DNA from 3 places in the Streptomyces sp. NPDC005955 genome. Region 1 is predicted to be linked to each of the others. Evidence: riboswitches for the same ligand, from Rfam matches in the RefSeq annotation. Region 1 holds a riboswitch; each other region holds the start of a gene.
What was found. A riboswitch is a leader RNA that binds a small molecule or an ion and turns the genes downstream of it on or off. The one in region 1 is predicted to bind cobalamin.
Positions count from the first base shown of each region.

Region 2: another riboswitch for cobalamin. It lies ahead of ACFYOU_RS14195 ((2Fe-2S) ferredoxin domain-containing protein); the one in region 1 lies ahead of metE (5-methyltetrahydropteroyltriglutamate--homocysteine S-methyltransferase).
Region 3: another riboswitch for cobalamin. It lies ahead of ACFYOU_RS11440 (cobalamin biosynthesis protein); the one in region 1 lies ahead of metE (5-methyltetrahydropteroyltriglutamate--homocysteine S-methyltransferase).

Region 1 is NZ_JBIAIF010000009.1:68,810-78,168, forward strand. Features, by position in the region: gene ACFYOU_RS21865 (MarR family transcriptional regulator) at 1-84, shown strand, start outside; gene ACFYOU_RS21870 (helix-turn-helix domain-containing protein) at 479-1,177, shown strand; gene ACFYOU_RS21875 (MFS transporter) at 1,174-2,472, shown strand; gene ACFYOU_RS21880 (tetratricopeptide repeat protein) at 2,564-2,923, opposite strand; cobalamin riboswitch at 3,059-3,278, shown strand; gene metE (5-methyltetrahydropteroyltriglutamate--homocysteine S-methyltransferase) at 3,466-5,790, shown strand; gene ACFYOU_RS21890 (ECF transporter S component) at 5,855-6,733, opposite strand; gene ACFYOU_RS21895 (ATP-binding cassette domain-containing protein) at 6,730-8,376, opposite strand; gene ACFYOU_RS21900 (CbiQ family ECF transporter T component) at 8,373-9,359, opposite strand, start outside.
Region 2 is NZ_JBIAIF010000004.1:563,132-572,490, reverse strand. Features, by position in the region: gene ACFYOU_RS14220 (ATP-binding cassette domain-containing protein) at 30-1,910, shown strand; gene ACFYOU_RS14215 ((2Fe-2S)-binding protein) at 1,970-2,707, opposite strand; gene ACFYOU_RS14210 (ATP-binding cassette domain-containing protein) at 2,761-3,609, opposite strand; gene ACFYOU_RS14205 (FecCD family ABC transporter permease) at 3,606-4,688, opposite strand; gene ACFYOU_RS14200 (ABC transporter substrate-binding protein) at 4,721-5,701, opposite strand; gene ACFYOU_RS14195 ((2Fe-2S) ferredoxin domain-containing protein) at 5,761-6,150, opposite strand; cobalamin riboswitch at 6,211-6,338, opposite strand; gene ACFYOU_RS14190 (sigma-70 family RNA polymerase sigma factor) at 6,487-7,122, opposite strand; gene ACFYOU_RS14185 (hypothetical protein) at 7,184-7,849, opposite strand; gene ACFYOU_RS14180 (ferric reductase-like transmembrane domain-containing protein) at 8,032-9,057, shown strand; gene ACFYOU_RS14175 (DUF4430 domain-containing protein) at 9,091-9,359, opposite strand, start outside.
Region 3 is NZ_JBIAIF010000003.1:672,386-681,744, reverse strand. Features, by position in the region: gene abc-f (ribosomal protection-like ABC-F family protein) at 15-1,613, opposite strand; gene ACFYOU_RS11465 (VOC family protein) at 1,940-2,353, shown strand; gene ACFYOU_RS11460 (hypothetical protein) at 2,373-3,863, opposite strand; gene ACFYOU_RS11455 (alpha/beta fold hydrolase) at 4,110-5,240, opposite strand; gene ACFYOU_RS11450 (anion permease) at 5,633-6,889, shown strand; gene ACFYOU_RS11445 (hypothetical protein) at 6,899-7,135, shown strand; cobalamin riboswitch at 7,319-7,445, shown strand; gene ACFYOU_RS11440 (cobalamin biosynthesis protein) at 7,590-8,567, shown strand; gene ACFYOU_RS11435 (cobyric acid synthase) at 8,564-9,359, shown strand, end outside.

The DNA of each region.
Region 1 (9,359 bases):
CACCTCTGCGACGCCATGGGGGCGCTGCTCGCCGACGAGTACCAGCCGGGTCGGGGTCCCGCCCCCCGCCCCGACGACGCCTGACGCCCCGAACTCGTCGGCCACCAACCGCTCCGCGCGACGGTGCAACAGGCCCTCGGTCGGTGGGTGGTGCAGTCCGAGGGCCGGCTGTCGTGCCGGTCCTCGGAAAGCAACGGCGGCGTCTCCGGGTCCGCTCCGGTGACGGTGCGGGGCCCTCCCGCTCGGACGCCTCGTACGCGCTCTGGCGCCGGTGCGGCGCGTCCGCCTCCGCCGTCGGGAGCGGGTGCGGCGCGTCCCGGCCGGTCAGGCGCTCGTCGTCCTCCGGGGTGCGGCCGAGCCCGGGGCGGGTGGGGTCGACCGGCATCACGGTCAGCCCCTCCGGAACGGCCCCTCGGATGCGAAGAACTCTTCGCGAACAGTCTTTCGCGAAGAGTTCTTCGCACCTATCGTGTCCTTCATGAACGACACGGCGGCACCCGACCCCGATCGATCCGTGCTGGACCTGTCCCTCGACCCCCGGGCCCTGCGCGTCCTCGCCCATCCCGTTCGCGTCGCCCTGCTCACCCGTCTGCGGTGGCACGGGCCCGCCACCGGACGACAGCTCGCCCGCCACTTCGACCTGGACTCGGGTGCGGCCAGCTACCACCTGCGCAGGCTCGCGGCCGGCGGACTCATCGAGGAGGACCGGGAGCGGGGCAGCAAGCGGGAGCGGTGGTGGCGACCGCGGCACACCACGACCGAACACGACCCCGCCCGCACCGGTGCCGACGGAACGGGCCAACGCGCCTACGTCCAGGCCGTCGCCCTCGCCCAGAGCGAGACCCTGCGCCGGGTGGCCACCGAGACGGTGCCCGCGCTGCCCGATCCCTGGTTCGGGGCGGTGGCCTTCACCGACCACCAGCTGTGGCTGACGCCGGACGAGGCCCGTCGGATGCAGCACGAACTGGCGGAGGTGATCGCACGGTACGGGGCCCGGGGCGACGCCCGCCGCACCGAAGCCGACGGGGCGGGAGCCGCGGGGCCGGTCGCCGCCCACGTACAGATCTACGCCACCTCCGGAGGGCCCCGTACGACGACCGCGCGCGGTGCCAGCTCGACGGACGAATCGACGGGCGGAGCGAGGGGCGGGGCGACGGGAACGGAAGGAGCCGGGTGAGCGACGGATCCGGTCACGTCCGCGCACGACCGGAACCAGGAACCCCGGCCGAAGCGGAACGGGACGGGCGACCCGTCTACCGCGACGCCAACGTGCTGCGCTGGCTCGGTGCGTACACCGCATCGGTGACCGGCGACGTCGCCTACTACTTCGTCCTCACCTGGGCGGCCTCACGGGTCGCGGGCGCCGCCCAGGTGGGCCTGGTCCTGGCGGTGGGCGCCGCGCCCCGAGCCGTCCTGATGCTGGGCGGCGGCGTGCTGGCCGACCGGTTCGGACCCCGCCGCGTCCTCATCGCCAGCGACGCCGTCCGCACCGCGACGGTCGCCGCGGTCGCCGGGGTGACCTGGATCGCCGGGCCCGGACTGTGGTCCCTGTGCCTGCTCGCCCTGGCCTTCGGCATCGTCGACGCCGTGTTCATGCCCGCGGTCGGCGCGCTGCCCCCGCGCATCGCCCCGGTCGCCCAACTGGCGCGGGTGCAGGCCCTGCGGGGGCTCGCCGTGCGACTGGCGAACGCGGTGGGCCCGCTGATCGCGGCGGCCGTGGTGGGCGCGGGCGGCGCGGCGGCCGGGTTCGCGGTGGCGGGGGTGCTGTTCGTCGTGTCGCTGGTGCTGATCGTCCTCGTGCGCATCGCACCACTGGCGCCGCCCCCGGCCGGCGGGCCGGCGGGACGTTCAGGCCGGGACCGTCCGGCCACGACCTTCCGGGACGACCTCCGTGAGGGGTGGCAACTGCTGCGCGGTGACCGGAGGTTGGCGCGCCTGGTCACCGTCCTCGCCCTCGGTGACATGTGCTTCAGCGGCCCGCTCGCCGCCGGCCTCGTCCTGTTCACCCAGGACCGGGGCTGGGGGCCCGCCGAACTGGGCGGCCTCCTCGCGGCGTTCAGCATCGGCGGGGCGGCGACGGGGCTGACGTTGGCCACCGTGTCCCGGGTTCCCCGCGCGCCCGCCGTCATGGCCGTGGCGCTCCTGCTCAGCGGGGTGGCCGTGGCGGCGTTGGGCCGGACGCAGACCACGTCGACCGCGCTGCTGTGGTGCGGCCTGGTGGGTGCGGCGTCCGGTACCGCGGGAACCCTCGCGCACGCGCTGGTGCAACGGGCCACCGAACCGCGGTACCTCGGGCGGATCACCTCCGTCACCACCTTGGGCACCCTCGGACTCGCGCCCGCCCTCTACCCCCTGGCGGGTGTCGTCACCGCACGGTGGGGCATCGGTGCGTTCTTCCTCGGCTGCGGGGCCGTCTGCACGGCCGCGGTGGCGCTGTCGCTCACCGCGCCGGTGCGGCGCGCGCAACTCTGACCGCGCGCCGCACCAGGTACTGTCCCCGCCGCCGCACCACGACCGGCACGCGTCGCGTCGCGACCCGCCCGGGCGACGGGTGCGTCCGGATTCAGACGCCGTCGGTCGGCGAGAACTCACCGGCGAACGCAGCCGCCATCCGCAGCTGCGGTGCCGCCTCGGCGTCGCGCCCCTGACGCTCCAGCGTCCGGCCCAGCATCAGCCGCGCGTACCCCTCGACGGGGTCCCGCTCCAGGACCGCGCGGAGCTGCTCCTCCGCCCGACCCAGCTGGGCGGAGTGGTAGTAGGCACGGGCGAGCAACAGACGCGGGGCGACCTGCTCCGGCTCCTCCTCGACCAGACCGACCAGGATGCGCGCGGCCGTCAGGTACTCCTTGGAGTCGAAGAACATGCGGGCCCGGTCCCAGCGCTCCGCCGCCGTGCCGAACTCGTAGTACGCCGTGCTCACCATGACCTCCTTGGACGATGTGACACCCGCCCCAACCGGGTCGGACGGGTGGATATTCCCCGAGTCCGCGGGCCGGCGGACGTCTCACCTCACCATCCGGAATGTGGGCGGCACTGTCCGAACCCGGAAGGTCCCTCTAAGCTGATCGACGCAGCTGGTTCGCCCTGTCCGCCAGACAGACGCGTCGCAAGAGGGAACCCGGTGGGAATCCGGGACTGCCCCGCAGCGGTGAGTGGGAACGACCGCCGTCATACGCACTGGATCCGGCCAACGGATCTGGGAAGCGACGGCCAGTAGGTGTCCGTCCCGACGGACGTGCCCGCGAGTCCGAAGACCTGCCCGCTGCCCGTGCCCGACCGATCGCGCACGGCATCCCGGTGACCTCGTGGGCGGGTCGGAGGAACCTCGGACACCCGTCCGAGGAGTGCACACCAGACGGACCGCTGCGCCCCGCGCGCACCACCGGACCCGTCAGGTCTGTCGACCCTTCGCGTCCTCGTCCCGTCCCCGGGATCCTCAGGACACATCTCGCGAAGGAGAGTTCCGTGACAGCCCAGCCCGCAGCCGCGGCAGCACGAGCCACCGTGTACGGCTACCCCCGCCAGGGCCAGCACCGGGAACTGAAGAAGGCCGTGGAGGGTTACTGGAAGGGCCGCGTCACCGCCGACGCCCTCCGCCGGACCGCCGCCGAACTCCGTCGGACGAACTGGCGACGACTGGCCGACGCCGGCGTCCACGAAGTGCCGACCGGTGACTTCTCGTACTACGACCACGTGCTGGACACCAGCGTCATGGTCGGCGCCGTCCCCGCACGGCACCGCGGTGCCCTTACGGCGGACCCGCTCGACGGCTACTTCGCCATGGCGCGCGGCACCCAGGACGTCGCACCGCTGGAGATGACCAAGTGGTTCGACACCAACTACCACTACCTGGTCCCCGAACTCGGCCCCGACACCGTCTTCCGGGCCGACTCGACCAAGCAGGTCTTGGAACTGGAGGAGGCCCTCGCCCTCGGGCTCACCGCCCGCCCGGTCCTCGTCGGCCCCGTCACCTATCTGCTGCTGGCCAAGCCCGCCCCCGGCGTCGCCCCCGACTTCGAACCGCTGACCCTGCTCGACCGGCTGCTGCCCGTGTACGCCGAGGTCCTCGCCGACCTGCGTGCCGCCGGCGCCGAGTGGGTCCAACTCGACGAACCCGCCCTGGTCCAGGACCGCACCCCGGCCGACCTGAACGCCGCCGCCCGCGCCTACCGTGACCTCGGCGGACTCACCGCACGGCCCAAGCTGCTGGTCGCCTCGTACTTCGACCGCCTCGGCGACGCCCTGCCCGTCCTCGCCAAGGCCCCCGTCGAGGGCCTCGCCCTCGACTTCACGGAGCGCGCCGCCGGAAACCTCGACGACCTCGCCGCCGTCGGTGGCCTGCGGGCCAAGCGCCTGGTCGCGGGGGTCGTCAACGGCCGCAACATCTGGATCAACGACTACGAGAAGTCCCTCGCCACCCTCGGCACCCTGCTCGGCCTCGCCGACCGGGTGGACGTGGCCGCCTCCTGCTCCCTGCTCCACGTCCCGCTGGACGCCACCGCCGAACGGGACGTCGACCCGCAGATCGCCCGCTGGCTCGCCTTCGCCCAGCAGAAGACCACCGAGATCGTCACCCTGGCCAAGGGGCTCGCCCAGGGCACCGGCGCCATCACCGCCGAACTCGCGGCCAACCGGGCCGACCTGGCCTCCCGCGCCGGATCCCCCCTCACCCACGACCCGGCGGTCCGGGCCCGCACCGCCGCCGTCACCGACGCCGACGGCCGCCGCTCCCTGCCCTACGCCGAACGCACCGCCGCCCAGCGGTCCCACCTGGGCCTGCCACTGCTGCCCACCACCACCATCGGCTCCTTCCCGCAGACAGGCGAACTCCGTACCGCCCGCGCCGACCTACGGGCGCGACGCCTCGACACCGCCGGGTACGAGGAGCGCATCAAGGACGAGATCCGGGAGGTCATCGCCTTCCAGGAGAAGGCGGGCATCGACGTGCTGGTGCACGGCGAGCCCGAACGCAACGACATGGTGCAGTACTTCGCCGAGCAGCTCACCGGCTACCTCGCCACCCAACACGGCTGGGTCCAGTCCTACGGCACCCGTTACGTCCGGCCGCCGGTGCTGGCCGGGGACATCTCCCGCCCCGAGCCGATGACCGTGCGCTGGACCGCCTACGCCCAGTCGCTCACCGAGCGGCCCGTCAAGGGCATGCTGACCGGGCCGGTCACCATGCTCGCCTGGTCCTTCGTCCGCGACGACCAGCCCCTCGGCGACACCGCCCGTCAGGTCGCCCTCGCCCTGCGCGACGAGGTCGACGACCTCGAAGCCGCCGGGACCTCCGTCATCCAGGTCGACGAACCCGCACTCCGCGAGACCCTGCCGCTGCGCTCCGCCGACCACGCTGACTACCTCGACTGGGCCACGGAGTCGTTCCGCCTCACCACCAGCGGGGTTCGACCGGCCACCCAGATCCACACCCACATGTGCTACGCCGAGTTCGGTGACATCGTCCAGGCGATCGACGACCTCGACGCCGACGTCATCAGCCTGGAGGCAGCGCGTTCCCACATGCAGGTCGCACGTGAACTCGCCGCCCACGGCTACCCGCGCGAGGCGGGACCCGGCGTCTACGACATCCACTCCCCGCGGGTGCCCAGCGCGGAGGAAGCGGTCACCCTGCTGCGCAAGGGGCTGGAGGCCATCCCGGCCGAACGTCTCTGGGTCAACCCCGACTGCGGACTGAAGACCCGCGGCTGGCCCGAGACCCGGGCCTCCCTGGAGAACCTGGTCGCCGCAGCCCGCGAGGTCCGCTCCGGTCTCACGTCCCACAACGCCTGACGCCACCGGTCGGGGGCGGACACCCCGCCCCCGACCGAGGTTCCCCCACCCCAGCCCAGGACGCTCAGACCGGTCCGTCCTGCCCCGCTCCCGCCCCGGACCCGGACCCGGGCGGCGGGGAGTCCGGCGGCGCACCGTCGCGGGGCGCGGCGAAGCGCACCGGGGCCTGGAAGCGGGCCTTGCGGGCCGCTCGACGGAACACCGTCAGCACCGCCGGACCCGCGAGGACGATGCACACGAAGTTGGTGACGGCCCGCCCGGTGTCCCAGCCCAGCGACGTCGCGAGGTCGAAGGCGACGTAGCGCTGCCACTGCTCGGTGAAGGGGAGACCGGGCAGATAGGCGATCGAACTGCCCGGGTCCAGGGAGAACGGCCAGAAGGACAGGTTGAGCAGGAAGCCGAAGAGGTAGCCGGAGAAGGAGCCGTAGACGGCGAGCAACAGCACCTCCTGCCGTCCGGTGGCCCTCGGCAGGAGCCCCGCGAGCAGGCCCACGAAGGCGCAGCCGAACATCTGGTACGGCATCCACGGGCCGACGCCCCCGGTGATCAGGGCGGACGCGAACAGCGAGGTGCAGCCCAGCGCGAAGCCGAACCCGGGCCCGTAGACGCGGCCCGCCAGGACGAGGACGAAGAACACCGTCTCGATGCCGGCGGTGCCCGCACCGAGCGGACGCAGGGCGGCGTTCACGGCGGAGAGCACCCCGAGCATGGCGAGGGCCTTGGAGCTGATGCCGCCCTCGGCCATCTCCGAGATCACCACGCTCAGCACCAGGACGAGCAGCACCCCGAAGATCAGGGGCGGCGCGTAGTGCGAGGCGAAGGCACCGGGGGCGACGAGGAAGGGCCAGAAGAACGCGACCACGCCGAGGAGGGCCGCCAGGGTGATGACCACCGCGGCGCGGGGCCGGATGCGGATCGCGGTCGTGGCGGCGGGGAGGGTCATGAACCCGCCCCGCCGGTGAGCGCCCCCGCGACCTGCGCGACGGTGAGGTAGGGGAGCGGCGCGAGGATCTTCGCGACCTGGGGGGCGAAGACGGGGGAGGCGACGATGACCTCCGGGGTGGGCCCGTCGGCGACGACCTCGCCCTCGGCCATCACCACGACCCGGTCGGCGGCCCGGGCCACGAACTCCACGTCGTGGGTGGAGACCACCACGGTGCGCCCCTCGGCGGCGAGCTCGTCGACGATGCGGATCAGTTGGCTCTTGGCCCGGTAGTCGAGTCCCCGCGTCGGCTCGTCGAGCAGTACGACCCGCGGTGCCGCGGTGAGTTGGATCGCCAGGACCAGGGCGAGCTTCTGCCCTTCGGAGAGGTCGCGCGGGTGCGTGGCGTCGTCGATCCCGGGCGCGAGCCGGTCGAGGACCGCGCGGGCCGGGCGGTTCGTGCCCGCGCCGAGGGATTCCGTGTCGGCCTGGTCGAGTTCCTGCTTGACGCTCTCCAGGTACAGCAGGTCGGTGGGCGTCTGGGGGACCAGCCCGACCAGTCGACGGGCGTCGGCCGCCGACAGGTCACGGGGGTCGTCGGCCTTCCCCGCTCCGTCGTTCCCGACCCGGACGGTCCCGCCCGCCCGGGGCCCCGAGCCCTGGAGCGCCCACAGCAACGAGGACTTGCCCGAGCCGTTGCGGCCCATCAGGGCGGTGACGACCCCGCGGTGCAGATCGAGGTCGACCTCACGGACCGCGGGAACGCGCTGGTAGCTGACCGTGACCCGACGTGCCGTCAGCAGCGGTTCGCCCGCGTCCGGCGTGCGCCCCCTCGCCGGCGACGGCGGCGTCCGGTCGAGCCGTGCGCGCAGCGCAGCGGCCGCGCGGCGGGCGTCCCGGACGGACAGCGGCAGCGGGGACCAGCCGGCGGCCCGCCCCAGTTCCACGATCGGCGGGGCGATGGACGAGGTGCGGAAGACCTCGGCGGGCCGGCCGCTGACCACCTTGCCGTCGCCGGGCAGGTGGATGACCCGGTCGGCGTACTGGACGACGCGTTCGAGACGGTGTTCCGCGATGAGGACGGTCACCCCGAGGTCGTGGACGAGGCGGGTCACGGAGGCCAGGACCTCCTCGGCCGCCGACGGATCGAGGGCGGAGGTGGGCTCGTCGAGCACGAGGACCCGGGGATGCGCGGTGAGGACGGAACCGATGGCGACGCGCTGCTGTTGGCCGCCGGAGAGTTCGTACAGCGCCCGGTGCCGGAGGTCGGCGAGGCCGAGCAGGTCGAGGGTCTCCTCCACCCGTTTGCGCATCGTGGCCGGCGGGACCGCCAGTTGTTCCATGGCGTAGGCGAGTTCCTCCTCCACGGTGTCGGTGACGAACCCGTCGAGCGGGTCCTGACCCACCACGCCCACCACATCGGCGAGCTCACGGGGCGGATGGTCGGCGGTGTCACGGCCGTCGACGGTGACCCGGCCGTACAGGGTGCCCCCGGTGAAGTGCGGCACCAGGCCGTTGACGGCTCCCAGGAGCGTCGACTTGCCCACCCCGGTGTGCCCGACGACCAGGCACAGTTCGCCCTCCTCCACCGTCAGGTCGACCTCCCGCAGTACGGGGTCGGCCCGGTCCTCGTACTGGACGCTGACCTGGTCGAAGGTGATCACGTGACCGCCTCGGTGCGCGGGGGAGGGACGGACGCAGGGGCGGGAGCCCGGGGCGGTGGCGAGAGGAAGCCGGCGGCGCCGGCGAGCAGGATCGCGGCGGTCGGCACCAGCGGCAGGGTGGGCCAACTCAGCGGGTAGATCGACGGGTTGAGGTCGGCGGCGTGGAAGCCGGCGTTGCTGAAGAGGACGACCGCCGACACCACCCCGCAACCGGCGACCGCCCACTCCGCGAACCGCCACGGGTCCGGGCGGTAGGTGGTCCGGGTGATCCTGCGCCCGCCCAGGCGCAGCCCCGCGACGCACAGGAGCGCGCCCGCCACCATCGTGGGCGTGCCGAGGAGCCGGGGCGCGGTGGCGTCGAGGAGACCGTAGGCCCCGGCGCACAGACCGCACATGCCGGTGAGCATCAGCGCCCCGGTGATCCGCCGGGTGGCACGGGTGGCCGTGCCGGCCCTGCCGTAGCCGCGCGAGTCCATCGCGGCGGCGAGCCGCAGGGAACGTTCCAGCGCGTCTTCGAGCACCGGGACCACGATGCCGCGCAGGGCGCCGAGACCCTTGGTGCGCCCGGCGCGCAGCCGCCGGGCCCGGTGGACCCGCTGCACGCTCTGCACGAGTTGCGGGGCGACGCTGAGGGAGACGGTCACGGCGACCCCGAGTTCGTACAGGGCGCCGGGCAGCACGCGCAGGGCGCGCTTGGGATTGGCGAGGGTGTTGGCCGCCCCGATGCAGCACAGCATGCAGGCGAGCCGCAGTCCGTCGGTGGCCGCGGAGAGCAGGGCCTCCAAGGAGACCGGTCCGCCGATCTCGATGCCGGCGTACCAGTCGGGGGTCGGCACGCGCGGCAGCGAGAACAGGAAGTGGTCGTGCGGGGTGATCCCGGTGGCGAACACCGCGCGGAAGACCACCCGGATCGCCACGACGAACAGCGCGAGGTACAGGTAGTAGACGAAACCGCGGGCCCAGGGCGCCTCGGTACGGCGCGC
Region 2 (9,359 bases), on a different contig from region 1:
GGGTCATGGATGACCGATTTAATGAACCGGTGGCCTCTTCGACCACCTCCCCGACCACGGAAGGACCGGCGCCCGTCCCGGCAGCCGCGAAGGGCAGTGCCTTCGCCCGGCTACGGATTCTGGGGAGCTTCGCCCGCCCGCACCGCCGGCGCCTCGCCCTCGGGCTGCTCCTCGCGCTCCTGGGCTCGGCGATGGAACTCGCCACCCCGATGACCACCAAACTGGTGCTCGACTCGCTGGGCGGCGACATGCGACTCGCCTGGCCGATCACCGTGCTGCTCGGCCTCCTCGTCATGGGAGCGGTCGTGGGGCTGTGGCAGACGATCCTGCTCGGCACCGTCGCCGAACGGATCGTGCTGGACGCCCGCGAGTCCGTCGTGCGCCGCTACTTCCGCGCCGCCCTGCTCCCGCTCAGCGCGCGCCCCACCGGGGAACTCACCACCCGCGTCACCTCCGACACCGTGCTGCTGCGCGAGGCCGCCTCCTCCAGCATCGTCGGCCTGATCAACGGCGGGGTGCTCCTGGTCGGCACCCTCGTGCTGATGGGCGTGCTCGACCTGGTGCTGCTCTCGGTCACGGTCGCTGCCGTCGTCCTGATCGCCGCCGTCTTCCTGCTGCTGATGCCGAAGATCGCCACCGAACAGGAGAAGGCGCAGGCAGCCCTCGGCAGCATGGGCGGGGCGCTCGAAGGGGCGTTGCGCGCCCTGCGGACCGTCAAGGCGGCCCGCGCCGAGGCCCGCGTCGCCGAACGCATCGTCGGCCACGCCCGGACGGCCGCCGCACACGGCGTCAACTCCGTGCGGCGCGAGGCGGTCGCCTGGACCGTCGCCTACGGCGGCATCCAACTCGCGCTGATCGGCATCCTCGGCTTCGGCGCCTGGCGGGTCTCCAACGGGAGCCTGGAGGTCTCCAGCCTGATCGCCTTCCTCCTCTACACCTTCGGACTCATGGGACCGGTCACCGAACTCTCCGGCCACGTGACCGCGCTCCAGTCGGGCATCGCCGCCGCCGCGCGCATCCGCGAGGTCGAGGACGTCCCCCTCGAACGGCAGGCGGAGCAGGTGCCCGACACACGCCGCCCGGGCGCCACGGCCGCGGCGGCGGTCCCCGTGCGCCCGGAGGAAGACGGCGGGCGCCCGCTGATCGAACTCCGCGGGATCACCGCCCGCTACGCACCCGGCGGGCAACCCGCCGTGCGCGGGGTGGACCTCGACATCCCGGCCCGCGGCCACACCGCGATCGTCGGCCCCTCCGGCGCCGGCAAGACGACCCTGTTCTCGTTGCTGCTGCGCTTCGTCCACCCCGAGCACGGCCGGCTCCGGCTCGACGGCACCGACTACGCGGACCTGTCGGTCGCCGACATCCGCCGTCGCTTCGCCTACGTGGAGCAGGACACCCCGCTCGTCCCCGGGTCGGTCCGCGACAACATGCTGCTCGCCCACCCGGACGCCACCGAGGAGGAGTTGTACCGCGCCCTGGACGAGGTGCGGCTCGGTGACCACGTCCGCACGCTGCCCGACGGACTCGACACCGAGCTGAGTCCGACCTCGCTCTCCGGTGGCCAGCGCCAACGCGTCGCCCTCGCCCGGGCCCTGCTGCACGCGCCGGACGTCCTGCTCCTGGACGAGGCCACCGCCCAGATCGACGCCCTGACGGAGGCCGCCATCACCGAACACGTCCGTGCCCACGCGGACCGTGCGGCCGTGCTGTCCATAGCCCACCGGCTGTCCACGGTCGTCGGCGCCGACCGGATCGTCGTGATGGAGGAGGGCGGCATCCGCGCGGTCGGCACCCATCGGGAACTCCTGCGCAGCGACCGGCTCTACCGGGACCTCGTCGAGGCGCTGCACATGACCGGGCCCGCGACCGCCGAGCCGTCCGTGGAGTACGCGGGCCGCGCCGGGCGGTGACCGGGTGGGCCGGGCGGTGACCGGGAGCGGTCAGGTCGCCGGGCGGCCGACCCGGGAGGTCAGGGCTGCTGTTCCGCCAGACCGCAGTCCCCGCACTTCGCCCCTGCCGGGGCCCGGTAGTACAGACAACAACTGCGCCGTCGGAACGTCAGGTCCGGGCCGGTGACCGAACCCGTACCGGTGAGGCGGCCCGTGCCCAGCAGCCGGTCCACCAGGGGCTCCAGCCGCCCGCGCACGCCCGGCCGGGCGGCCAGGACGGCCCGCCCCGCCTCGACCAGCGCGGAGGCGGCGTTCCCGTCCAGGAGCCGGGGGGACACCTTGACGGGGAGCCCGGCGCGCAAGACGTCCAGCCGCCGGGTCACCACCGTGTCGTACAGCTCGTCCACGAGTCGCGGGACCCGGGCCGCGTACCGCCCGGTGGCCCGCGGCAGCCGCAGCGCCGGCCCTTCGTCGGCGCGTTGCAGACGGGACAGATCGGGCACGATGCCGTGCAGCACCGTGCACGCGAGGAGCGGTGACCACAGCCGGGCCGCCTGCCCGAGCTGGGTGATCGACGCGGCGACCCGCGGTTCCTCGCTGCGGTGGCGGGCCGTGGTCGCCGCGATCAGATCGGGCACGCCGCGCGCGTACGCCTCCCCGAGGGAGTGCCAGCCGGTGTCGGGTCCACCCACCCGGACCGAGAAGAAGCCGCCGAGTTCCGCCACGTCGCGCAGGGCCGCGGCGACCTCGGCCGGCGGGGCCGTCGCCTCGCCGGGGTGGCCGGGGTCGACGGGGGCGTCCGGCTCGCCGGGGTCCACGGCGTCCGGGCGCTCGTCCGCCCGGCGGTGCCCGACCGGGTGCCGGGAGCCCGTCACGGGCGGAACGCCCGGGTCGGACCCTCGTCCCCGGTCACCAGGGTGATGTGCGGGACCCCCGTGACCGGATGTGCGTCGACCTCGGCCTCCACCCGGTACACCTCGGACAGCAACTCCCGGGTGAGGACCTCCGCCGGCGGGCCGAGCGCGACGACCCGACCGGCCGCGAGCACGCAGAGCCGGTCGCAGAAGGCGGCGGCGAGGTTCAGGTCGTGCAGGGCGACGACCGTGGTGACGCCGAGGTGCCGCACCAGCCGCAGCACGTCCAACTGGTGGCGCAGGTCCAGGTGGTTGGTCGGCTCGTCCAAGACCATCGTGCCGGCCTGCTGGGCGAGGGCGCGGGCGATCAGGACGCGCTGCTTCTCCCCACCGGAGAGCCGGTTGAAGGGCGCGTCCGCGAGCCCGTCCACGTCGAGGCGGGCCAGTGCCGAGGCGATCACGGCCCGGTCGTCGGCGTCATCGCCGGCGAAGGCCCGTTTGTGCGGGGTGCGCCCCATCGCCACCACGTCGTACACGGTGAGTTCGAAGTCCCCCGCGCTCTCCTGGAGGACGGCGGCCAGCTGCCTCGCCAGTCGCTTGCCGGGCATGCGCCACACGTCCTCGCCGTCCAGCAGCACCCGCCCCGAGGTGGGCCGCAGCGTGCGGTACACCGTGCGCAGCAGGGTGGACTTCCCCGCGCCGTTGGGGCCCGCGAGTCCGAGCACCTCACCCGGGGCCACCCGGAGCGACACCCCGGTGACCAGGGCCCGGCCGCCCACGGCGACCGTCACGTCCTCGATCTCCAGGGCGCCGGGCACGGCCGTGCCGGGCAGCTGCGCGCCCTCCTTCTCGATCGGCGCCGTCATGACGTCCTCCGTCGCATCAGCCACAGGAAGAAGGGGCCGCCGACCAGTGCGGTGAGGATGCCGACCGGGACCTCCTCGGGGCTCATCAAGGTCCGTGCCGCGAGGTCCGCGGCGATGAGGAACGCCGCGCCCAGCAGCGCGGCGGCGGGCAGCGCCCGGCGGTGGTCGGCGCCCACCAGCAGCCGCACGACGTGCGGCATGATGAGGCCGACGAAGCCGATCTGACCGCTGACCGCGACGATGGTGCCGATCATCAGGGCGACGACGGTGAACATGGCCGCTCGGAAGCGGTGCACGTCGAGCCCGAGCGCGGTCGCCGCCTCCTCGCCGGCCAGCAGCAGGTTCAACGGACGGCTCACCCCGAGCAGCACCACCGTGCCGGCGAGCACGACCACGGCCGGTATCCACAGCATCGACCACGTGGTCCCGGCGAGCCCGCCGAGCATCCAGCGCAGCGCCGACTGCGTCTTGTGCGGGTCGTTGGAGGTGACGATCAGGAAGCTGGCGAGCGCCGACAGCACCTCGGCGGTGGCGACGCCCGCGAGCACCAGACGGATGGTGGTCATCCGCCCGCCCGACCGGGCGAGGAAGTACACGGCGATCAGCGCGGCGAGCGCCCCGCAGAACGCCGCCAGCGGCAGGGTCACCAGGCCGAACGCCGTCAGGTTGAACACCAGGACGCTCACCGCGCCGACCGAGGCGCCCGAGGAGACCCCGAGCAGCATCGGATCGGCCAGCGGATTGCGGACCAGGGCCTGGAGCGCGGTCCCGGCGACGGCGAGTCCGGCGCCGACCACCGCGCACAGCAGGACGCGCGGCAGCCGCACGTCCATGACGATCGTCTCCCGCACCGGGGTCCAGGTCGCCTCGGCCAGTCCCGGGTGCACCCGGTGCAGCAGGATGCTCCAGACCTGGCCCGCGGGGACGTTGACCGAGCCGACGGCGACGCCCGCCGTACCCGCCACCGCCACCAGGGCGGCCAGCAGCACGAGGACCAGTGCGTACGGCGGCTTGGCCCGACCCGTCCGGACCTCCGACGAGTCGGGCGACGGGGCCGGGTCCCGTCGGGTGGTGTGCAGCGCACCGGCCCCGGCCGTCCGGGGCGCGCCGGTCACTGGAAGCGGTCCGGGTGCAGCTGACGGGCGAGGTCCGACACCCCGGCCGGCACCCGGACGCCGAGCACCGTCGAGGACAGCGGCAGCACCGCGAACCGCTTGTTCTTGATCGCCGGGACGTCCTTCAACGCGGGGTGCGCGAGCAGGAACTTCTTCTTCTCGGCGACGGTCTTGTCCCCGTAGTCGTAGATGACGACGGCTTCCGGTGCCCGCTCGGCGACCTGCTCGAACGAGACGTCGCCGAACTGCTTGTCCAGGTCGTCGAACTGGTTCCGGCCGCCCGCCTCCTTGATCATCTCGTTGCCGATGCCGGCACCGCCCGCGGTGAACGCCGTCTTGTCGCCGCTGTCGTAGACGAACACCTCGACCGGGTCGACGCCCTTGAGCTTCCCCTCGACACCGCTCAGCGTCGTGCGGACCTTCTTGACCTCGCGTTCGGCGCGGTCCTTCACCCCGAAGATCTTCCCGATCGAGCGGAGTTCCGTCTCGATCTGGTCCATCGTCACCGGACCCTCGGGGCACTCCTCCACATTGAGGTAGGAGTTGACGCCCGCCTTGGTCAGCGCGGCGCGGCTGCGGCCCTCCTGCTCGTCGAAGGTGCTCGCGAACCCCGCGTAGGCGAAGTCGGGTTCGGCGGCGAGCAGCGCCTCGAAGGACGGGTACTCGTCCGCGAGGACCTTGATGCCGCGGTAGGCGTCCGCGTACTCGGGCAGGATCTCGTCGTCCAAGTAGGCGGTGCCCACCATGGACTTCTCCAGTCCGAGCGCCAACAGCACCTCGGTGGCGTGCTGGTTCAGGGAGACCGCCCGCTGCGGGGGACGCTGGTACGTCGTCTTCACCCCGCAGTTGGTGACGGTGACCGGGAAGCCCTCGGGCGCGGAGGCCGCGCCGTCGGTCTTCTCGTCGGTGCCACCGCCACCGCAACCCGCTATCAGGAAGGCGGCTGCGGCGAGCAGGGCGACGGAGCGTCTGGCCATGGTGTGGTCGGTCCTCTCACCACGGACGGCACGGCGCCGCCCGCGGTCGGTTCGTGGGTTCAGCGCGTCGCGTCGGACTGCGCGGTACGGACCCGCCGCGGCGGGGTGAAGACGTAGAGGTCGAGGACGTCCGGTGGTGCGGCGACCCCCGGACCGCCGGCGCGGACCCAGGAGACGATGTCCTCGGTCGCGGCGGAGTCGTTGACGAGGCCGAGCCAGACGGGACGCGCCCCGGCCGCGCGTCCGGCGGCCGACGGGCGGACGACGATCACATTGGCCTGATCGCAGACGTCCAGGCAGGCGGCGACCGTCACGGAGGTCGCCTCGCTCAGCCGCGCCACCTGCGCGGAGTGATCGACTCCGGTCACCTTCGCGCTGCCGCAGCAGCAGTCCCGGCACACCACGACCCGGCACGGTACCGGATCGTCGGCCAGCGGCCCTTCGGGCATTCCGACTCACGCTCCCCTCTGGGGAGATCCGCCCCAGTTCTGTCGAGGAGGCGACCGCGTGAGTCTCCTGGCTCTCGGGTCACCGCTCGCCCCGCCCTTCCCACCCGCATAGGGGCAGTGGGCCGTTCGGGGTTCGCTCGCCGATCACAGTGGCGGGACCGCACCGGATTCACACCGGTTTCCTCGTTCCGCCGTCGCCTTTCCGCGTCATCATGACAGACCCGGCGCCCGGAACCCATGCCTGGGGCGCGGTTGCTGCGCAGGTCACACGGGCGGAACGGGGGAGCGGGCCGGTCCCGGTGCGCGCGGCGAGCGCCGCCCGCACCGGGAGGGCGGTCAGGCCGCCACGAGGGCGGGGGCTCCGCTGGGTTGCTCCAGCCAGCTGGCGGCCAGGTCCCGACGGGCACGTGCCACCCGGGAGCGGATGGTTCCCACGGGGCAGTCGAGGGCCTCCGCGGCCTCCGCGTAGGACAGGCCGAGGAGCCGGGTCAGGGCGAACGCCTGGCGCCGTCCGGGTTCCAGCGAGTCGAGCGCGTCCATGAAGGCCACCGATTCCTCGAAGCCGGGGAGGTGGCGGGGCTGCGCGCGCTCCGCCGCGGTCAGCCAGTCGGCGCTGTCGGCGATCCTGGGCCGTGCGGAGGCCCGGCGCAGCCGGTCCACGACGACCCGGCGGGCGATCGCCAGCAGCCAGGTGCGTGCGCAGGAGCGTCCAGCGAATCCGCTGAGGCTGGTCAGCGCGCGCAGAAAGGTTTCCTGGGCCAGGTCCTCCGAACCCGGTACATCGGTGGTCAGATGGGCGACGAACCGCCGTACGTCGTCATAGGTGGCGTGGACGAAGAGTTCGGCGGCGCGCTGGTCGCCGAGGCCGGCGGCCAGTGCCCAGGTGGTGATCTCCGCGTCGCGGTGTGCGTGCCGGGCGGCGGCAGCGCCGCTGCGGGTGGATCGTGCGCCTTCTCCAGGTGAATAAGGCATGACAAATCGCCCTTCGCGTCCGGGACTTAACCCGTCAAAGGTGAAATAAGTGGACAAAACCTCAGGACGCGAAAAGAGGGGGCCCTCGTCGAGGGGCCGCGCGCAACAGGGCGAGCGGAGACGGGAGGCGGTCGGACGCGCGACGCTCGACCGGGGCGGGCGTCGCCGCCGGCAGGACCTGCGCCCCGCACAGGGCGGCCACGGCGAACCGCAACAGGCCCCCGAGGAACAACGCCAGCGCCCGGCCGAGTTGGGCGAGCGAGCGCTCCCCCCGCCACAGCCACCAGCCGCACACCGCACCCGCGAGCACGTGCGCGCTGGCCATGCCCGAAGTGACCGAAGAGAGGTCGAACAGGCCGCGCAGGGAGCGGAAGAGGGCGAGCGCGGTGCTCCCGGCCAGACCCGTGCCGTCCGTGGTGACGGGGCGCGGATGGGCCGTGTGGACCCCGTGGCCCGTGCCGCCCGGCCCGTGGGTCAGACCGAACAGCGCGTGCAGCATGACCTGGGCCCCGGCGCTCGCCCCGATCACCGCACCCGCGGACCGTTCCCGGCGGGTCAGGCGCCAGGCGAGCAGGGACACCGGGGGAACCGCGATCACGTACCCCTGGAGCGAGGGCGAGACCCCCGACGCCAGGGCGTGGCCGAGCCCGGACACCACGACGCACACGGCGACGAGGATCGTCGTGTGCGTGAGGCGGAGTGCGGTTCCGGCTCCCATGAGAGTCATGGTGCCAGTGGGATACGGGTCCCGGGTAAGGGCTTTGACCGGACAGTTGGCGCGATCGCCCCCGTTTGTGGACACCGTGTGTCGTGACCCATGTCACTACCCGCTCCCGGGAACTTTCCGCCCTCCGCATCCGACTACGTGTGCGACCGGCCCCACCCGGTCGTGCGCGACCTCATTGACACGTGACAGAAGCGGAGCCGCCCGCCGTGAACCCCACAAACGACCGTGCTGCGCCCGGTACCGAGCCCCCGCCCGCCGCAGGTACGAACCCCGGACCGTCGGGCGTGTCGACGCCGCCCCGCCCCCGGGTGACCCTCCGCGGCGACCTGCGGGCGGGGGTCCTCGACGGCTCCTTCGCCCTGCTCGTCACGGGCGCCGTCTTCGTGCTGCTCTACGTCCGGATCGAGGCCGAAACCTCGTCCACGCTCACCGTGATGCCGTTCATGGCCGACACCGGTGCCTTCTGGATGTACTTCCTCAGCCAGGCGTTCGGCTGGTCCGCGCTGCTGTGGGCCTGGGGCACCGTGGTCCTCGGACTGCTGCTGTCCGGCCCCCGCCCGAGCTGGCTGCCCCTGTCCGGCCCCCGCCTCGAACGGCTCCACCGCACCACGAGCATCAACACCATCGCGCTGATCGCCGCTCATGCACTGCTGTTCGCCGCCGAGTTGGTCCGGCACGACACCGACGCCTGGTACGCCGGCACCGCCACGGCCTTCGTCGAGGCCTTCGTGCCCGGCGGTTACGCCTCCGGAACCGGCCGGATCGCGATCCCCGTCGGTCAGGCCGCGCTCTACCTCGCGATCCCCCTCGGTCTGCTCTTCTACGTCCGGCACCGCATCGGCGCCAGGGCCTGGCGGGTCATGCACCGCTTCGTCCTCGTGGTGTACGTCCTCAGCGTCTGGCACACCCTGCTGTACGGCACGAACGTGTGGTACGACGGCTGGTTCCGCACCACGGTGTGGCTGCTCCAACTCCCCGTCGCCGCACTGTTCCTGGCGCGGCTGATGAGCCCGGCCCGGCGTTCCCAGCGGCTCGCGGCCCCCGGTGTCCGGTCGGGGGCCAAGGCCGTCTGGACGTTGCGGTTGGGCGGGCGGCTGGCCGTGGTCGCCGTCCTCGGGGTGCTCGTGGCCGTCCTGGTCACGGGCCGGGACGGCGGACGCACCGAGCCGCCCGCCGACACCACGTCCAGCCACACCGAACACGGCTGATGCCGGGGCCGCTCCGGGGTCGGCGCCGGAGGGTTACAGGGCGGTCCAGGTGAAGGCCACCCGGTCCCCGGCGTGGATTCTGAACTGGCAGCCGCCGACGGGGGTCGGCGTCCCGTTCACGGAGATGTTCCAGTAGGCGGTCGCGCCCCCCTCGACGTTCTTGATGGACTGCACGAAGTAGTCCTCGAACGACGGGTACCAGGTGCCGTCCCAGGCGAACCCGCGCTTGCGGGCCGCGTCGTCGAGGGCGGCCGTCGGCGTGGGCACCGCACTGGGGTGGGCGCCGCCGTTCGTGCCGTCGC
Region 3 (9,359 bases), on a different contig from region 1:
CCCTGCGGGCGGGTTCAGGCGAGGCTGACCAGGTCCGCGTAGTCGGCGCCCCACAGGTCCTCGACGCCGTCCGGCAGCAGGATGATGCGCTCGGGCTGGAGCGCCTCGACGGCGCCCTCGTCGTGGGTGACGAGGACGACGGCGCCCTGGTAGGTGCGCAGCGCGCCGAGGATCTCCTCGCGGCTCGCCGGGTCGAGGTTGTTGGTGGGCTCGTCCAGGAGCAGCACGTTCGCCGCGGAGACGACCAGGGTGGCGAGGGCGAGACGGGTCTTCTCCCCGCCGGAGAGCACGCTCGCCGGCTTGTCGACGTCGTCGCCGGAGAAGAGGAACGAGCCGAGCGTCTTGCGCACCTGGACCAGGTCAAGGTCGGGGGCGGCCGAGCGCATGTTCTCCAGGACCGTGCGCTCCGGGTCCAGCGTCTCGTGCTCCTGGGCGTAGTAGCCGAGCTTGAGGCCGTGGCCCTCGACGACCTCGCCGGTGTCGGGCTTCTCCACCCCGGCGAGCAGCCGGAGCAGGGTGGTCTTGCCGGCACCGTTCAGGCCCAGGATGACGACCCGGGAGCCCTTGTCGATCGCCAGGTCGACATCGGTGAAGATCTCCAGCGAGCCGTACCACTTGGACAGGCCCTCGGCGGTGAGGGGGGTCCGGCCGCAGGGCGCGGGGTCGGGGAACCGCAGCTTGGCGACCTTGTCGGACTGCCGGACGTCTTCGAGTCCGGACAGCAGCCGCTCGGCACGGCGGGCCATGTTCTGCGCGGCGACCGTCTTGGTGGCCTTGGCGCGCATCTTGTCGGCCTGCGCGTTGAGTGCGGCGGCCTTCTTCTCGGCGTTCTGGCGCTCGCGCTTGCGGCGCTTCTCGTCGGCCTCGCGCTGCTGCTGGTAGAGCTTCCAGCCCATGTTGTAGACGTCGATGGCGGAGCGGTTGGCGTCCAGGTAGAAGACCTTGTTGACGACCGTCTCGACCAGGTCGACGTCGTGGGAGATCACGATGAAGCCGCCGCGGTACGTCTTGAGGTAGTCGCGCAGCCAGACGATGGAGTCCGCGTCGAGGTGGTTGGTCGGCTCGTCGAGGAGCAGGGTGTCGGCGTCCGAGAAGAGGATGCGGGCCAGCTCGATCCGGCGGCGCTGACCGCCGGAGAGGGTGTGCAGCGGCTGGCCGAGGACCCGGTCGGGCAGGTTGAGCGCGGCGGCGATGGTGGCGGCCTCGGCCTCGGCGGCGTACCCGCCCTTGGTGAGGAACTCCGTCTCCTGCCGCTCGTACTGCCGCAGGGCCTTCTCCCGGGTGGAGCCCTGGCCGCTGGCGATGCGCTCCTCGTTCTCGCGCATCTTGCGGATCAGGGTGTCCAGCCCGCGGGCGGACAGGATGCGGTCGCGGGCGAGCATGTCGAGGTCGCCGGTGCGCGGGTCCTGCGGGAGGTAGCCGACCTCGCCGGAGCGGGCGACCGTGCCGGCGGCGGGGATGCCCTCCCCGGCGAGCACCTTGGTGAGGGTGGTCTTGCCGGCGCCGTTGCGGCCGACGAGGCCGATGCGGTCGCCCTTGGCGATGCGGAAGGTGGCGGACTCGATGAGGACGCGGGCGCCGGCGCGCAGCTCGATACCGGAAGCGGTGATCACGGACGGACTCCTGGGCGGATGGACGGCGAGATGGGCGGCGAGGGCGGTGACGCCGTCTAATGCACGAGGAGAACAGCCATGGGAGAAGTCTAACGGGCGTGCGCAAGCGGATTCCCCGCTGCGCCGGCGGGCTCCCGAGGCGCCCGGGGGTGTGCGGACCGGCGGCGGCCCGGGGGCGGCGGGGGCGGCCGGGAGGGTCCGGGGTCGGCCGACGGACGGCTCGACAGGGCGTTGTCGGACCCCGGTGCCAGACTGGTCAGCAGTCACGTTTTCGCCGACGGGACCGGCCCGGGAGCCGGGTCGGTCCGGCCGAGGAGGGACTTCCCATGGCGCACACGAACGACGGCCCCCCGACCGTCTACCCGTCGCTGCTGTACGCGGACGCGCACGCGGCGATCAAGCTGCTCACGGAGGCGTTCGGCTTCACCGTGGTGAGCGTCTTCGAGGGGGAGGACGGCCGGGTGCTGCACGCCGAGCTGTCGTACGGCAACGGCGCGGTGATGCTCGGTTCCCTGGGGCGCGGCGGCCCCTTCGACCAGGCGTTGACGGGTGCCGGCCCGTGGGGGACGTACGTGGTGGTGGACGACGTCGACGCCCACCACCGGCGGGCGGTGGAGCACGGCGTGCAGATCGTGCTGCCGCCCACCGACCAGGACTACGGGTCGCGGGACTACCTGGCCCGCGACCACGAGGGCAACGTGTGGAGCTTCGGCACGTACGCGCCCTCGATCGGCGGCTGAGCGCACCGCCGTCGGCCGGTCAGCCGCCGCCGGTGTGCACCTGGAAGGCCGCCCGGCGCACCGCCTTGGCGAGCGCGGGGTCGGGGTGGGCGGCGGCGAGCGCGACGAGCACCTGCACGGTGCGCGGATGCCCCACGCCCCGGATGTCCTCCAGCAGCGCCGGGACGGTGGGGTGGGGCGCGGACTCCAGGTGGCGCACGAGCAGTTGGGCCTCGCCGTGGTCGGCGACGGCCGCTGCGGTGTCGACCCAGAGCCAGACCTCCTCGTCGTGGGTCAGCACGGCGTGCGCGTCCTCGGGGTCCACCCCCTCTATCTCGGCGAGCCAGAGCAGGGCGTACGGCCGCAGCGAGGGCTCCTCCCGCACCTGGCGGACCTCCGCTTCGGCGGGTGCGCCGACGACCCGCAGGGCGTCGAAGGCCAGTCCGCGCAGCAGGGCGTCCTCGCCACGGGCCGCGGCGATCAGCTCGGTGACGGCGCTGGAGACCGTCCGGGCGGCGAGCCAGGCGCGGTACTCGGCGCGGGCCTCGCTGGGCCGCAGTCGGGCACAGCCGCGGAGCATCGCCTCGGCGGAGTGCTCGATGTTGCCCCCGGCGGTGCTCTGGGCCGCGACGCAGATCTGTTCCAGCTTGACCCACACGGCCCAGCTGCCGAGCGGGGTGAGGGTGGCCTGGCCGGCGTCGCAGGTCAGGGCGCCGACGGCGGTGAGCGCGTGCAGGGCCCAGTCGAGCAGTGCCGACACCCGGGGCGGGGCGACCGGGTCCGGCGCGGTGCCCACCGGTTCGGCGCCGGGTCCGTAGGGGATCTCGCAGCGTTCGGTGCGCAGTTCGGTGACCCGCTGTTCCAGCAGGTCGAGCAGTTGCGGCACCGGGACGGGGCCCGCGGAGAGCTGGAGGAACGACAGCACCTGCGGCATGGCCTCCACCACCTCGGCGACGGCCGCCGCCTCGGGCTCCCCGGGAGCGGGGTGGGCGAGCGACCAGGCGTCGAACAGGGCCACCCAGCCGCGGAGCACCGCGGCGTCGTCCCGGTCCCAGGCCCGTAGCCGCCAGCCGGCGCGGGCGTAGTCGCCGTGCACCTCGACGAGCCCGGACAGTCGGGCGGTGTCCCAGTCGGCGCGGACCTGACGCGGGGACAGCCCCAATTCGGCGGCGGCGCGTTCGGCGGTCGCCGCCGAGAGGTTGCCGCCGCCGTCGGGGAGGGTGGCCAGGGCCGGGGAGGGGACGTCCGGGGCCGGTCCGGTGGGCTGGGCGGGGACGCTGCGCGGGGCGCCGGGCCCCGGGTCCCGGTGGGCGGAGGGGCGTAGCGCGGCGTCCGCCCAGCGGGCCACCCGTACGGCCCCGGCGAGGCCCGCCCGGGCGGTGCGGGCCAACTCCCAGGGCGCCGGGGTGCCCTCGGGCGGCCTCGGTGCGGGGCGGCGGGAACGCCTTTCCCCGACCGCCGGGGTGGCGGCGGTCAGGGAACGCGGACGGACGAGTCGGAGCCTGGAGTCGCGCGGGGTACGGGACGTCACAGGGGCAGTCTTCCGGTTGACGGTCCGAAAACCCAAACGGAATGCCCCGCGAGGAGCGGGTGAACCCCTGTGCGGTGGTCCGTGTCCTGTTCGAGAGAGCCGAAGCGGAGCCGCCCGGGAGGTGGGACGGGTGGGGCTGAGGGGGCTGGTGCGGACGAGGCGTCTACCACAGGGGGGTATGGGGCCCGGTCGCCCGGGCGGAGGACGACGGGGAGCGGGGGTCGGCCCGGCGGACGGGGAGCGGGGTCAGCCCAGCGGGGTGAGGAAACGGCGCAGCGCCTCCTCGTACCCCGTGGGGTCCGCGTTCCACATGGCGCCGTGCGGGGCGCCGGGGACGGCGTGCAGGGTGACCAGTTCGGGGCGGCTGCGGGCGAAGGCCCGGGACAGCGCCCAGGGCGCGACCGCGTCGTCCGGGCCGTGCACCACCAGTGCGGGCACCCGGAGGTCGCGGATGTCGGCCCGTTCCCGTACCCGGTGCGGACGCAGTCCGGTGCGACCCTGGGCGGCGCGGACGGCCAGCGGCAGCAGGGCGTCCGGCACGTGCCGCGCGGTGGCGAGGGCGCGGACGGTGGCCTCCCAGTCGAGCACGGGCGAGTCGAGGACCAGTCCGGCGACGCGGTCGCGGAGCGCGGAGTGGGTGGCGGCGCGCAGCGCCATGGTGGCGCCGGTGGACCAGCCGTGCAGGACGAGGCGCTGCGCCCCGTGGCGGACGGCGTGGCGCATCGCGGCGTCCAGGTCGCGCCATTCGGTCTCGCCCAGGTGGCTGAGGCCGTCCGGGGAGCGGGGCGCGCCGCGGTCTCCCCGGTAGGCGGGGCACAGCACCGGGAAGCGGCGGCGGTGCAGGAAGTCCATGACGACCATCGGGTGTTCCCGCGTGGTGCCCAGGCCGTGCACCGCGATGACCCAGGTGTCGCGGGCGGAGGGCACCAGCCAGGCGGGCAGCGGGCCCGTCTCGCCGAGGACCTCGACGTCCTCGTGGTCCAGGCCGAGGGCGGTGCGGGGGTCACCGATGTGGACCTGAGGGGTGAGCCGGACCTCGGCGCCCGGGTCCAGGGTGCCGTGGGTGACGCGTTCCAGGCGGCGGACGACCGTGTCGGCGGTGTGGGGGGCGTCCGGGAGGACCGGGCCCACCACCGCGTGGACGCCGTGGCCGGTGAGGCCGTAGGTGCCGGGGCGCAGGCTGGAGAGGTCCCGGGTGAGGGTGACCCGGTCGGCCGTGACCGTGTGGACGGTGAGCCGGGGGTCGGTGGGGAGCGGGTGGCCGGGACGGGGCCTGAGGGCGGCGTTGCTGGCGAAGCGGCCCGCGGCCAGGGCCAGCAGGGCGGTGGTCGCTGTGGTGGCGGTGACGGCCGCGGCCGTCACTCGGGCTGTACGCACGTCTCCCAGTGTCGGGGTGGGCGGGGCCCGCGGCCAGCGGGGACGCGCCGCGGCGGGGGGTACGGGACCGGTGTGACCGTCGGACGGGACGGTGGGTGATGTTTCTTACTTATTCAGGACAAAGCGGATCGCCGGGTCGTCGGGTGGGGCGAGGGTCGTACAGTCGGATGAGGTGGTGAACCGACCCCCCGGCAGAGTGCGGCAACCGCTTGCGCCGGAAGCCCCGGAGCCCACCGTTCCGGCCTCGCGGCACCGCCCGATCACCCGGCCCCCCCATGCGGAATAGCCTTGCTCCAGATTGAGACACCGCGATGCCCGCCCCAGTTCATCTTCCGTTCACTCAGGTTGCCTACGTTCCAACCGCCACTGTCGTCCAACAGAAGCCTGGGTAAATGGAAAACATCACGCTCCTCCTCGGAATCGTGATCGTCACCGCTCTCGTGTTCGATTTCACGAACGGTTTCCACGACACGGCCAACGCGATGGCGACGACCATCTCGACTGGCGCAATGAAGCCCAAGACGGCGGTGGCCATGTCCGCCGTGCTCAATCTGGTCGGAGCCTTCCTTTCGGTCGAGGTCGCCAAGACGATCTCGGGCGGCATGATCAACGAAGACGGCATACAGCCAGAGGTGATCTTCGCGGCGCTCGTCGGCGCCATCCTCTGGAACCTGTTCACGTGGCTCCTGGGCCTGCCGTCCAGCTCTTCGCACGCCCTGTTCGGTGGCCTCATCGGTGCCGCCGTCATGTCGGCCGGTTGGGACTCGGTGAACGGCTCGACCGTCGTCACCAAGGTCCTGATCCCCGCCGTCGCCGCTCCGCTGGTGGCCGGTGTGGCCGCGATGCTCGCGACCCGCCTGACCTACAAGATCGGCAAGAAGGCCGACGACAAGTCGACCTCCAAGGGCTACCGCATCGGGCAGATCTCCTCGGCCGGACTCGTCTCCCTCGCGCACGGCACCAACGACGCGCAGAAGACCATGGGCATCATCACCCTGGCGCTGGTCACCGGTGGCGCCCTGGCTCCCGGGTCGAACCCGCCGGTCTGGGTCATCGCCTCCGCCGGCATCGCCATCGCGCTCGGCACCTACCTCGGCGGCTGGCGCATCATCCGCACGATGGGCCGCGGTCTGACCGACCTCCAGCCCCCGCAGGGCTTCGCCGCCCAGACCAGTGCCGCGACGGTCATCCTGGCCTCCTCGCACCTGGGCTTCTCCCTCTCCACCACGCAGTCCTGCTCCGGTGCCGTGATGGGTGCGGGCCTCGGCCGCAAGGGCGGGGTCGTCCGCTGGTCGACCGCCACCCGGATGTTCGTCGCCTGGGGTCTGACCCTGCCGGCCGCCGGTGTGGTCGGTGCGCTCGCGGAACTGCTCACCAAGCAGGGCCCCTGGGGCATCGCCGTCACGGGCGCGCTGCTCGTCGCCGGGTCGGCCGCCATCTGGTTCATCTCCCGCCGGGAGGTCGTCGACCACACCAACGTCAACGACGTCGACGAGCCCGCGGGCGTCGTCACCACCGCCATCGCCGCGGTGACCCCGCCGCCGGCCGGTCCGGTCGCCGACGCCACCGCCCTGGGCGACCTCACGGCCACCCTCCCGGCGAAGCAGGACCCCTCGACGGAGTCCGCGCCGCGGACCGCCAAGGTGTAAGGAACCTCCATGAAAATCGACTGGGCAGCACTCGCCTCCGTGTTCGGCGTCAGCCTCGTGGTCACGGTGGCCCTCGTGGGCCTGTTCACCCTCGGCATCGTCGGACTCTCCAAGCGGGAGGCGGCGCTCGCCGCGGAGGGCGGTCCCAAGGGCGGATCGGCAGCAATGGCCGCCACCGGCGCCTACGCCTGCTTCGCCCTGTGCGTGGCCGCCGTCACGTACGGCATCTACCTGATCGTCGCCTGATCACCCCCTGCTCCACCGGACCCGCACGGGTCACGAACGGTCCGGCCGGTCACCGCTCCCTGCGCGGTGACCGGCCGGACCGTTCGCATGTGGGTCTTCACACACTGCCCCGCCGCAGGTCAGCGCGCGGTTGACGGGTGTTCTCGGGGCGTGGTGGACTTCCCGAGCCATTACGGCGGCAGCAGAGGAAGCCGGTGCGAATCCGGCGCGGTCCCGCCACTGTCACCGGGGAGCGCTCCCCCACACCGGACGTCACGGCCCCAGCGGCTGGAAGACCGGGGGAAGCGCCGATCCGGGAGCCAGGAGACTCTCGCCGACGTATCCGTCGACCCAGGGCGCGGACCCTGAGTGAGGACCACCACGATGCCGGGGCGCCCGTCTCCCGGTCCCGTGCGCCACGGCGCGGGACCCCTCCACCGTTCGAAGGTCCTCCGGGGCACGGCGGACTGAGCCGATGCGGGCCGGGCGAACCTTCGCGTACGGCGCCACCGCCGGACTGATCGGCGACCTGTTGTTCGGTGACCCCCGACGGGGCCACCCGGTCGCTGCCTTCGGTCGGGCCGCGGGCGCCGTCGAACACGTGCTGTGGCGCGACCACCGCGGCTGGGGCGCACTGCACACCGCGCTGTGCGCCGGGGGCGTGACGGCAGCGGCCGCGCTGGCCGCCCGCGCGGCCGACCGCTCCCCCGCCGCGTCCGTCGCGCTGACCGCCGCCGCCACCTGGACGGTGCTCGGCGGGACCAGCCTGGGCCGGGAGGCCCGGGCGATCGGCGCCGCGCTCACCGCGGGCGAGGTGACGGCGGCCCGCGCACGGCTGCCGCACCTGTGCGGGCGCGACCCGCAGTCCCTGGACGCCGACGGGATCGCCCGAGCGGTGGTCGAGTCGGTCGCCGAGAACACCTCCGACGCCGTGGTCGGCGCGCTGGTGTGGGGGGCCGTCGGCGGGGTGCCCGGACTGATCGCCTTCCGGGCCGTCAACACCCTGGACGCCATGGTCGGCCACAAGTCGCCGCGCCACCGCCGCTTCGGCTGGGCCTCGGCCCGGCTCGACGACGTCATGGGCTGGCCGGGGGCCCGGCTCACCGGCGCCCTCGCGGTCCTGGCCGGCGGTGCGCCCGCGGCCGCGGCGCGGGCCTGGCGCGCCGACGCGGGACGCCATCCGAGCCCCAACGCGGGCGTCGCCGAAAGCGCGTTCGCCGGCGCCCTCGGCGTCCGGCTCGGGGGCACCCTGTCCTACGGCGGACGGGTCGAACACCGACCGGTGCTGAACGGCGCCGGACGGGCCGTCGCGGTCGAGGACGTCGAACGGGCGGTACGGCTGTCCCGACGGGTGGGCTGGCTGACGTTGGCCGTGTGCGCGGCGGGGCGCGGGCTGCTCACGGCCCGCCGCCTCCGGCGCACCGGTACGGGCACCGGACGGGGGCGGGGATGATGCGGGGCGGACTGCTGGTCGCGGGGACGACGTCCGACGCGGGCAAGAGCGTGGTGACCGCCGGGATCTGCCGGTGGCTGGCGCGCCAGGGCGTGAAGGTCGCGCCGTTCAAGGGGCAGAACATGTCCCTCAACTCCTTCGTCACCCGGGACGGCGCCGAGATCGGCCGGGCCCAGGCCATGCAGGCCCAGGCCGCCGGGGTGGAGCCCAGTGCGTTGATGAACCCGGTGCTGCTGAAGCCGGGCGGCGACCGCACCAGTCAGGTCGTGCTGAAGGGGCGCCCGGTCGGCGAGATGAGCGCCCGCGGCTTCTTCGGCGCGCGCGGCGGCCCGACCGAGGGCGAACCGGTGCCGGGGGGCCGCGAGGCGCTGCTGGGCACCGTCGTGGAGTGCCTGGAGGAACTGCGGGCCACCCATGACGTGGTGGTCTGCGAGGGCGCGGGCAGCCCCGCCGAGATCAATCTGCGGCGCACGGACATCGTCAACATGGGGATCGCCCGGGCGGCGGGGCTGCCGGTGCTCGTCGTCGGCGACATCGACCGCGGCGGGGTGTTCGCCTCGTTCTTCGGCACCACCGCCCTGCTGGCCCCCGAGGACCAGCAACTCGTCGCCGGCTACCTGGTGAACAAGTTCCGCGGCGACGTCTCGCTACTGGAGCCGGGGCTCGACATGCTCCGCAGCCTCACCGGCCGCCCCACCTACGGGGTGCTGCCGTTCCAGCACGGGCTGGGCATCGACGAGGAGGACGGGCTACGGGTGTCGCTGCGGGGCACCGTCCGCGAGTCCTCGGCCG